2 regions of the Pradoshia sp. Z4_20 genome follow, and region 2 is predicted to be linked to the other one. Evidence: riboswitches for the same ligand, from Rfam matches in the RefSeq annotation. Region 2 holds a riboswitch; the other holds the start of a gene.

Region 1 (5,821 bases), on a different contig from region 2:
CTAAAATTGGCCGGGCGATGCGTGCAGTTTCATTTGATGCAGATGCTGCTAAATTAATGGGAATCAGCGTAAACAATACAATTTCTGCTACGTTCGCAATCGGATCAGCACTTGCGGGAGCAGCGGGTGTTATATTTGGGACCTACTATACAAAAATAGAGCCATTAATGGGAGTAATGCCGGGACTTAAGGCTTTCGTCGCCGCGGTCCTTGGAGGGATTGGCATTATTCCAGGTGCCATGGTAGGCGGTCTGTTGCTTGGTGTAGTAGAGGGGTTGGTAAGTGCCTCCGGTTTATCCTTATGGAGGGATGCAGCTGCATTTGTTGTCCTCATCTTGATATTAATTTTTATGCCGCAGGGCTTGTTCGGAAAAAACAGAAGAGAAAAAGTGTAAGGGAGACATGGCGATGGCAATTCTTAAGAAGGTTAAAGGTTTTTGGCTCTCTATTTTACTCTCATTCGTCTTGTTTATCGTGGTACAGGTTCTTATTTCAGGCGGATATTTAAATGCTTTTAATACTAATCTTATTGTGACAATTGGAATTAATATTATTCTGGCAGTTAGTTTGCATCTAATTATTGGAATTACGGGCCAGTTCTCGATTGGACATGCTGGCTTTCTGGCAATTGGGGCATATGCTTCTGCTGTCATGTCTATGATGCTAGAGGTCTCATTCTTATCTGCCTTATTAATGGGAGGGATTGCAGCGGCCTTGGTAGGCATGCTTATCGGGATCCCGAGCTTGCGTTTAAAGGGAGATTATTTGGCGATTGCCACTCTTGGGTTTGGAGAAATAGTTCGTATTGTTTTTCTTAATATGGACTCCGTTGGTGGGGCAAGAGGGATGATGGTCACGCAAATGACAACCTGGCCTTGGGTTTTTGCCTGCTTACTAGTGACCATTATCGTCATTCGGAATTTCACTAATTCTACTCACGGTCGTGCTTGTATATCTGTGAGGGAAGATGAAACAGCAGCTGATTCCATGGGTATTAACACAACCTATTATAAGGTGGCTGCCTTTGTCATTGGTGCCTTTTTTGCTGGGATTGCCGGTGGGTTATATGCTCATAACTTTTATATTATTAATCCGTCAACCTTTGGTTTCCTTCGGTCGTTTGATATTTTAATATTCGTCGTGCTTGGGGGATTGGGCAGTATGTCAGGTTCTGTGATTGCAGCAATTCTCCTTACATTAATTTCTTCCTTCCTATCAGATTATTCTGATACGCGGATGATTCTTTACAGTATTATCCTAATTGTGACAATGCTGTACAGACCGCAGGGATTGATGGGTACAAAAGAAATTACCTCATTTTTCAAAAGGAAGACAAAAGGAGGCATGAAGGATGCAAACCACCAAACCACTGCTTAAGGTTGACCAAATTGGAATTCATTTCGGAGGGTTAAAGGCTGTAGCAGATGTATCTATGGAGCTGTATCCCGGTGAACTGTGCGGCTTAATAGGACCGAATGGAGCAGGGAAAACCACCTTTTTCAACCTTTTAACTGGTGTGTACGTACCATCAGAAGGAACCATTCATTTAAACGACGATAAGCTTAACAAATTACCGCCTTATAAAATTACAAGAAAGGGAATTAGCAGGACATTCCAAAATATTCGCTTGTTTGGAGATTTATCTGTCATAGATAATGTCAAAGTTGCTTATCATTCACAGGCTAAACATTCTATGCTCAGTTCAATTATACGAATGCCTAATCATTTTTCGGGAGAATTGGAAATGGACCAAAAGGCTGTAGATTTCCTGAAAATATTTAATCTGGATTCTTATCGTGATGAAAAGGCCAAGAATCTTCCATATGGAATGCAACGCAGACTTGAAATAGCCAGAGCCCTAGCAACGGGTCCGCGGTTACTGCTGCTGGATGAACCGGCAGCGGGTATGAATCCGAAGGAAACAAGTCAGCTGATGGAGTTAATCAGCTTAATACGTGAAAAATTTGATTTAACTGTACTTTTGATTGAGCATGATATGCAGCTTGTGATGGGGGTATGTGAACGTATTTATGTACTTGATCATGGACAATTAATCGCACACGGTACACCGGATGAAGTCCGCAATAATCCTAAGGTTATAGAGGCTTATCTTGGCGAGGAGGTTTCCTGATGCTGAAGGTTGAAGATATTAACGTTTACTATGGAAATATTCAGGCATTAAAAGGTGTCTCTTTTCATATTGACGAAGGGGAAATTGTTACCTTAATCGGTGCAAATGGGGCTGGAAAAAGTACACTACTTAAAACTGTTTCAGGTTTACTTAAACCGAAGCAGGGTCAAATCATGTATCAGGGTAAATCCATAGGTGGAAAAGCAGCTCAAGTGATTGTAAAGCAGGGAATCTCACATGTACCAGAAGGACGGCGGGTTTTTGCCAATATGACAGTGGAAGAAAATTTACAGCTTGGTGCTTATTTACGTAGGGATCGAGCTGGGATTAAAGAGGATATGGAGAAGGTATTTGATCTTTTTCCAAGGATGAACGAACGTCTTAAACAGCCGGCAGGAACATTGTCAGGTGGAGAACAACAAATGCTCGCAATGGGAAGGGCATTAATGGCTAAGCCCAAATTGCTTTTACTCGATGAACCTTCCATGGGATTGGCTCCACTACTGGTTAAAACAATTTTCCGCATAATTGAAGAAATAAATAATGCGGGAACAACTATTCTTTTAGTTGAACAAAATGCTAATTTGGCACTATCGATTGCCAACCGTGCCTATGTAGTGGAGACCGGCAAAATCGTCCTCTCGGGTTCGGCAGATGAGTTAACCTCAAGTGAAAAAGTAAAGATGGCCTATCTTGGCGGACATTAAAGGTGAATCACTCCTCTGTAAACTTTTACAGGGGAGTTTTAGTTTTGTGTGGGTTACAGGAACGAGAGGATTGGATTAATTAGCCTAACATGTTATCGATCGGGTTACTCGTTAAGCAATTGAGTCAGGCTTCATCCTAATAATTAATCAGATAATTGTAAAAAAATACACATCTATTCCACATTGTGAACAGGAATGTAATCTGTTATATTAGAATAACAATTAGATAGTACCTTATCATTCCGATGGGGTAGAGGCGCAGGATTCAAGAGTAAGCTATGTGAGGATGACAACAGAGAGCATAGCCGAAAGGGGAAACTGCCGAAGCAAGTTGATTAGTCAGAAATGAATTTGCTGGGGTTGTTTTAAATAAAAGCAACACTGTCATTATAAGAGGTTCTTATAATGAGGAGCTACAGGTCGTGATGGAGAAAGAAAAGCTGATACAGGGCTGCGGTAGATATTTCTCTATTGCAGCCCTTCTTTATTTTCTTTTGCATAAAAGGTAAGAGCGCAAGGGTCAGCACTCACGACGAGTTCCCCTTATTTATTTGGAGGAGGAAAAAAGGAATGGAGTCGACAGTTTATACGCTTATTCCCCCACTATTGGCAATTCTAATGGTGGCTATAACAAGGAAGGTTTTGCTTTCACTTGGTGTGGGGATTGTAGCATCAGCTTTAATGCTTGCTGATTTTAATATTGGTGAGACATGTGTCCTTATATGGGAAGCAGTAAAAGGAATCTTTATATCAGATGGATCACTCAATGTATCCAATATATATATTATTTTATTTTTGCTCATCCTTGGCATCATTACGGCTTTCATTTCAATTTCCGGTGGGAGCCGTGCTTTTGGTGAATGGGCGATGAAGCATGTTAAAACAAGAGTTGGGGCTCAGCTGGTAGCTGCCTTGCTTGGAATACTCATCTTTATTGATGATTATTTTAATGCTCTGGCGGTTGGTCAAGTATCACGTCCGATTACAGATAGACATCAAATACCGAGAGCGAAGCTTGCCTATTTGATTGATTCTACCTCAGCTCCCATCTGTGTAATCATGCCAGTATCCAGTTGGGGGGCTTATATTATTGCACTGATTGGAGGAATTTTCATCACTCATGGGGTGACAGAATACAGTTCCTTATCAGCGTTCATTCAAATGATTCCAATGAATTTTTATGCGATTGCGGCGTTGGCAATGGTGTTCATTGTGATCTATCGAAATTGGAATATTGGTTCGATGAAAGTACATGAGGATAGAGCGGTAAAAGAAGGTATTCTTTATAATCCATCCAAGACAGTTCCAGGTGAATTAAAAGAAGATTTACCGAGAAGTACAACTGGAAGGGTTGGAGATTTGGTAATCCCCATTGTAACTCTTATTGTAGGTACAGTGGCTGCGATGCTTTGGACAGGTTATCAGGCAGTTTCTGGACATGCAACACTTCTCACCATTTTTGAAAATACTAATGTCACTAAATCATTGGTTCTGGGTGGTACAATCGGAATTATTGTAACGTTTATTATGTTTTTACGACAAGTTTTTATTTTGCATGGAATTTCTTTAAAGGTTTTCACAGTAGGAGTAAAACACGGAATCGGCTCCATGCTGCCAGCGGTTTATATTTTATTATTTGCCTGGACAATCGTTGATTTAATCGGCAGGCTTGGAACGGGCCAGTATTTGGCTGGACTTGTACAGGATTTAAACTTAAATGTATCCTTTCTGCCATTACTTTTATTTTTAATAGCCGGATTGATGACATTTGCTACGGGTACCTCATGGGGATCATTTGGTATACTGCTCCCGATTGCAGGAGAAATCACGGCAGCAACAGATATTTCGATGATATTGCCGGCAATGGCGGCTGTATTGGCTGGTGCGGTATTTGGTGACCATTGCTCACCGATTTCTGATACAACCATTCTTTCTTCTACTGGTGCCTGTGCGAATCATATTGATCACGTGATGACGCAAATCCCATATGCTTTAATCAGTGCGGGTATAGCTATGGTAGGGTATATTGTCCTTGGATTTACAGGAAGTACGCCGATGGGATTGATCACGGTCGTTATCTTGCTGGCATCTTTTGTATGGGTATCTAAGCCCAAAAAGCAGGAGCAATTAGAAAACAGTATTATTCATTAATAGATAGGATGGCTGGATACCGGCCATCCTTTTCTTTTTGTCTCTTTAACTAATAATGTGATGTTTGAACCATAAAATGCTCTACTTAAATTTTTGTTGAAAAGGGTTAAAATTGTATTTCTCCTGTTATAAGACCTATATAAATAATTGCAATAAAAATGGCTAATATGGAAAGGGATATTTTATAAAATAAAGAAATAGATTTCAGACGTTTTTTTAACTTATCAGAAAGATGTAAAGTAAGGATTAGTATAGAAATTCCAATTATTATTGCTAGTAAATCCGTGTAAGTAAATGGCTTACTAATATAACTGTCTAAATAAAAATTAGTCAGGATAATCATGCCAATTAGTAGACATTGTATACCTAAATATTTAATAAGGTTCATTTCTATACTCTCTTCTTTGTAAAAAATTAGCTAAGATAAAAAATTGAAAAAGCTCCCATGATAATTGTGGGTTTCCCCCTTTCACTATCATGTAAAGAATTGATTTATTTTATCCGCACAAATTTCCTAATAGTAGTAATGATTATTCCGCATATCAAGGCAACGGCGATGAAGGTAATTAGAAAAAACAAAGGAGAACCAACTGTTCCAAAAGCCACTTCACTTTGTAGCATTTTTACATTTTCCCATTCATCTTTAATATCGGGTTTATAAGTCTTTATAGTTATATAGCCTACGATTAGGGATCCACCAATATAGATTATATGAATCACAAATGAAACAACCAATGATTGAATAATAGTTTTCATTTAAACACACCCTTAAGCACCTTGTATTTCCATTATAATCCATGTTGGTTATTTCAGTAAATAGGACATGTATAAA
Region 2 (5,821 bases):
TCGCAAATCTACGAATGGGATGGCACCTTGCTATGTCAGTCTTAGTGAAAATGAATCTTGTTTATACATTAGTAATTATGGTGGCACGGTAACTAGGATAGAACTACAAGAGGACGGAACACTTGGAGAACATACGACAACAAATGAACATGTTGGATCAGGGGTTTGGGCAGACAGACAGGATGCACCGCATGCTCACTCAATCGTACCGGTACCGAATTCCTCCGTTGTAGTTGCAGCAGATTTAGGTACTGATAAAATTTATGTATACGATGATAAGGATTTTGCCAATTTGGCTAAAATGTCTACTATTCCTGGATCGGGTCCAAGACATTTTGCCTTTCACCCTACATTGCCAATCATGTATGTCATCCAGGAATTAAGCAATACAATCGCAGTATTTGAATTAAATGACCAACATATACCGGATTCTCTTCTAGGGGTGGTTACTACATTGCCGGATGATTACAAAGAGGAAAATACAGCAGCCGATTTGCATATTTCAGAGGATGGCCAATTCTTATATGCCTCAAATAGAGGGCATGACAGTATTGCAACGTACAAAGTGGCAGAATCAGGTATACCGGAAATTATCGCATTTACACATACGGAAGGAAAGGGACCGAGAAATTTCGAGTTAATAGACGAAGAAAAAGTACTTATTGCAGCAAATGAGCAAAGTGATTCATTAGTTTTATTTGAAATTAATAAAGAGGGTATTCCAACCTATACAGGGAATACGATTTCTCTTTCGAAACCCGTTTGTGTTCAAGCGATAGTAAGAAATCAAGAATGATACAAAAAAGCTGGTTTGGATTTTTCCAAACCAGCTTTTATTTAATTAGATTGTTCTTTTAAAGATTGTGTATAAGCCGTAAAGATACCTAAAACAATAATAGCCATTCCACCGTTTAATAGGGAGTATTGCAAGTCCCAATGGCCAGTATATAAATTTTTAATAGACAACACGCTGATCAACATAAGCATCAATGTAATTAAAATATTGTATGCTTTCATTCGTGAAACAACACCCCTTGATTCGTAATTGATCTTTTTCATAGATTTTATTTTACTATGGTTTAGGTATAAAATTAAGTATAATTTCGTCTTTTTTTTGTTATATTTTTCCGGAGATGTTTTGGACGCTAATCTATTGAGTCCATCAGATTTTTTATCGTTTCTTTTTGCAAGGGTCCGATTATTCGCTTTTGTATGATACCGTTGGAGTCAATGAAATAACTGGTTGGGATTGTTATAATTTTATATAATCCTGCAATAGTTCCTGTTTGGTCCAGTAATACAGGATACCTGATATTATACATATCTTGGAAGGTTTGAACGGCTTGCTTGTTTTTTTCTGAATAGGTCATATTCACGCTTAATACAGTGATCTTCCCCATTTTATGTTCACTATAAAATTCATTGAGATCTGGTATCTCTAATTTGCAGGGAGGGCACCAGCTTGCCCAAAAGTTTAATAAAACTTTTTGACCGCGATAATCAGATAATTTTATGCTTTTTCCGTCCTGAGTTTTTAATTCGAAATCAGGTGCAGATTGACCTTCTTTAATTCCTGTTTGAGTCAAAACAGGTCTAGTTTCCTCTGTAATAGACTCTTTTTGTGTCTGCGTGTAAATAAATAGAAATATGAATAAAAAGAATGGAGCAAGAATGGCAATTGTTTTATTCTTCAATTTGGATGAGGCCTCCTGATGTCGTTTTTATTTAGTAGAAAGTATTTGCCAGTCGTGAAAAAATTAATCAATGGGCATCAAATTGTGTTAAGTTGTTTATAAAAATATGAATAAAGGTAAGAATCTAGTATTGAGCTTTTAGGGAAGTGAGGGAAGATAGATGTTTTATATAGGAGTTGATATAGGAACCACGAGTACAAAGGCTGTATTATTTTCGGGAGACGCATCTGTGCTCAGCACCTATCATGTAGAGTACCCATTATATAGCCCGACTCCACTTACAGCAGAGCAGAATCCTGATGAGATCTTTCATGCTGTACTTAATGCAATAAGAGGAGTAATGGTCCAAAGCCAAATAAATCCTGATGAACTGTCGTTAGTATCCTTTAGCTCGGCTATGCACAGCGTAATTGCGGTTGAGGAAAATGGAAATCCATTAACTCAATGCATTACATGGGCTGACAGCCGTTCAAAGAAGTGGTCCGACTATATTAAAAATGAGAGGAATGGACAAGAAATTTATCGGAGAACTGGAACGCCAATCCATCCAATGTCTCCTCTTACAAAAATCACCTGGTTGATGAATGATTATCCCGAATTAGCGGGTAGGACATATAAATTCATTTCCATTAAAGAATATGTTTTTTATAAATTATTTGGGCAATATGTGATTGATTATTCGGTTGCTTCAGCAACAGGAATGTTTCATCTTAAAAATTTAGAATGGGATTCTGAGGCATTGGCAATCGCGGGTATTACAGAGACCCATTTGTCTAAACCAGTACCAACTACATATTATTTATCTGGCATGGACTCCGTCTATGCTGCGGATATGGGGCTGTTGCCGGATACTCCATTTGTAATAGGAGCCAGTGATGGCGTTCTCTCCAATCTGGGTGTCAATGCGATTGATCCAGGGATTGTAGCAGTCACGATTGGAACGAGCGGAGCCATTCGTACGGTAACAGATAGGCCGATTACGGATGAAAAGGGCCGAATTTTTTGTTATGCATTGACGGATAAGCATTGGGTGATTGGCGGACCAGTTAATAATGGAGGTATGACTTTTAGATGGCTAAGAGATGAGCTGGCTTCAGCGGAAGTAGAAACAGCTAAACGCCTCGGAATTGACTCATATGAAGTACTCACCAAGATAGCATCAAAAGTAGCGCCGGGGGCAGATGGACTACTATTCCACCCATATTTAGCTGGAGAGAGAGCGCCCATTTGGAACCCTGATGCCAGAGGATCGTTCTTTGGCTTGGGACTTCATCATAAAAAGGAACATATGGTCAGAGCGGTGCTTGAAGGAGTCATTTTTAATCTCTATACAGTCTTATTAGCTTTGCAGGAATTGATAGGTGTGCCAAGTAAAATCAGGGCAACGGGGGGATTTGCGCGCTCAGAGTTATGGAGGCAAATGCTTGCGGATATTTTTAATCAGGAAGTAGATGTGCCAGAAAGCTTTGAAAGCTCTTGTTTAGGAGCAGTTGTACTCGGCAGATATGCACTCGGTGAAATTGAAGACCTATCCGTTGTATCAAATTATGTGGGAACTACACATGTCCATACGCCGGTTAAAGCAAATGTAGAAAGATACGAGGAATTACTGCCAATTTACATCAATATATACAGAAAATTGGAGACTGAATATAGCAGTATAGCAGCTTTCCAAAACAAATGGATTAATCATAAATAAGTTGATTTGAAAATAACATTGTCGAATAATATTGACAGCATTCGCGTTTTCACTGTATCCTTTATACAGGAATAATTTAATTTAATACAAATCCTCATCGGACTAAAAGATGAGGTAGAGGTCGCAGATTTTATTAGTAAACTAAAAAGAGAGCCGGAAAGCTTGCTGACTTTAGTTGAAAGGAAAATCTGCCGAAGCGCTCTTTTTTTCCGAAGAGAGCAGCTGGGACTGTATCCGAATAGGTGCAGGACTGTCATGGTCTATATACATCGCGATATGTATATAGACCATGGAGAACTATCCATTTATTGTCTGGTGTGGCTAATCATAAAATGTTGCACACCTTAACAATAAGGTGTGTTTTTTATTTAGTTTATTTACACAGAAATGGATAATTCAAAAATAGAGAGTAACATGACAGCTTTGGAAGGGGAATTATCGTGCACAATAAGAAGCAACTGGGTTTTTGGATTTTAACGGCATTTGTAGTCGGCAATATGGTTGGGTCTGGTATTTTTATGTTGCCGCGTACGCTGGCAGAAGTAGCTAGTCCTGCCGGAGTAATTATGGCATGGGGATTAACAGGATTGGGTGTACTAACTATTGCGCTGGTTTTTGGGAATCTGGCTGTTCGTAAGCCACATTTAACAGGTGGCCCTCAGATTTATGCTAAGGAATTGTTCAAGGAAAATTCTTTAGCCTCAAGATTATCCGGGTTTATGTCTACATGGGGATACTGGATTGGTAATTTTGCAGGTAATATTGCCATCATCACTACGTTTGCAGGGTATTTATCTACCTTCTTCCCAAGTTTGACTAGTACGGCTGAATTGTTCAGTATAGGGAATTTTAGTCTAAAAGTTGGCAATGCTTTAACATTCCTTGTCTGCACAATCATGCTCTGGGGCGTTCATTTCTTTATTATGCGAGGCATAGAGAATGCTGGTAAATTAAACTTTGTGGCGACTGCGGCAAAAGTACTTGGATTTGGATTATTCATTGTAATTGGGCTATTTGCCTTTGAACAATCTAATATTGTACCGTTTGCGGAAACTCGTATAATTGATGGTGAGAGTCGGGGATTACTCAGCCAGGTAAATTTTGCTGCCGTCTCAACCTTATGGGCTTTTGTAGGGGTTGAATCTGCTGTTGTATTCGCATCAAGGGCGAAGAGAAAGGCAGATGTAAAGAGAGCGACCATTTTAGGGCTATTGATTGCCCTGGCTATCTATATGGGAATCAGTACACTTGTTATGGGATTATTAACACAGGATGCACTTATCCATTCAGAAAAACCATTAATCGATGCAATTGAAACGGTGCTGGGACCTGTTGGTGGGAAAGCATTGGCGGTCATTGGATTGATCAGTTTATTTGGTTCAACAATTGGCTGGATCTTGTTAAGCGCTGAAATCCCGTATCAGGCAGCAAAACAAGGTTTATTTATCCCTAAGTTTTTACAGGTCAATAAGCGTGGGATTCCTAATTTCTCTATGATTGTTTCAAATGGTTTAGGTCAATTATTTATTTTCTCAACTATTTCAAATTCAATTGCTCATGCATTTGACTTTATTATTTATATCGCGACACTTTCTTATTTAGTGCCATATTTAATTTCCTCCTCATTCCAACTGAAATTAGTTTGGACTGGCGAGACATATAAATCTGATGAAATGCGTTCACGAATTATTGATGGTACCATAGCCATATTGGCGACGGCATATTCCATTTGGGTGATCATCAAAGGAACGGCTGATTTAAAAACATTTATTTTCGGTGTTATCCTTCTGGCAAGCGGAATCCTATTCTATCGTTTACTGCCTAAAAATATGGAGGAAGTTAAACAACACGAGAACTATTATTTGAAAAAATCTTTTTAACTGTAATAAGAAGCAAACCCATTGTTAAAAGTGGGTTTGCTTTTTTTGGTATTATTTAAAAGTAAAACGGTGTTATGAAAACTGTTATCGGGAGCAATGATAGAGTGTAATCATGTGAGTTTGATAAATTGACATACCCAATAGGGTATATTACGATTAGACTAATCGATGAACTAATGGAGGTCTATTAAAATGAAGATTTTAATTGTTGGCGGTGTGGCAGGCGGAGCATCTGCTGCGGCAAGACTGCGCCGTCTAAGCGAAAAAGATGAAATCATCATGTTTGAAAAAGGTGAATATATTTCATTTGCGAATTGTGGTCTTCCATATTATATAGGAGAAGTTATCCAAAACCGTAATAAACTGCTTGTTCAAACAGTTGAAGGAATGGGGCAACGCTATAATTTAGATATACGTAATTGGACAGAAATTATCAAAATCAATCGGGAGCAGAAGACTGTCATAGCCAGAAAAGCAATGACAGGCGAGGAATATGAGGAATCCTACGATGTGCTAATCCTATCTCCGGGTTCAAAACCGGTTAGGCC

What was found. A riboswitch is a leader RNA that binds a small molecule or an ion and turns the genes downstream of it on or off. The one in region 2 is predicted to bind lysine.
Region 1: linked by a shared signal. The riboswitch ahead of AC4BHP_RS11185 (Na+/H+ antiporter NhaC family protein) and the one ahead of AC4BHP_RS08805 (amino acid permease) in region 2 are both predicted to bind lysine.

Annotation. Positions count from the first base shown of each region.
Region 1 is NZ_JBZAJD010000003.1:222,509-228,329, reverse strand. It holds gene AC4BHP_RS11205 (branched-chain amino acid ABC transporter permease) at 1-395, shown strand, start outside; gene AC4BHP_RS11200 (branched-chain amino acid ABC transporter permease) at 409-1,377, shown strand; gene AC4BHP_RS11195 (ABC transporter ATP-binding protein) at 1,352-2,131, shown strand; gene AC4BHP_RS11190 (ABC transporter ATP-binding protein) at 2,131-2,838, shown strand; lysine riboswitch at 3,082-3,262, shown strand; gene AC4BHP_RS11185 (Na+/H+ antiporter NhaC family protein) at 3,409-4,989, shown strand; gene AC4BHP_RS11180 (hypothetical protein) at 5,482-5,745, opposite strand.
Region 2 is NZ_JBZAJD010000002.1:584,328-590,148, reverse strand. It holds gene AC4BHP_RS08825 (lactonase family protein) at 1-796, shown strand, start outside; gene AC4BHP_RS08820 (hypothetical protein) at 838-1,059, opposite strand; gene AC4BHP_RS08815 (TlpA disulfide reductase family protein) at 1,146-1,694, opposite strand; gene gntK (gluconokinase) at 1,855-3,393, shown strand; lysine riboswitch at 3,501-3,701, shown strand; gene AC4BHP_RS08805 (amino acid permease) at 3,834-5,273, shown strand; gene cdr (CoA-disulfide reductase) at 5,466-5,821, shown strand, end outside.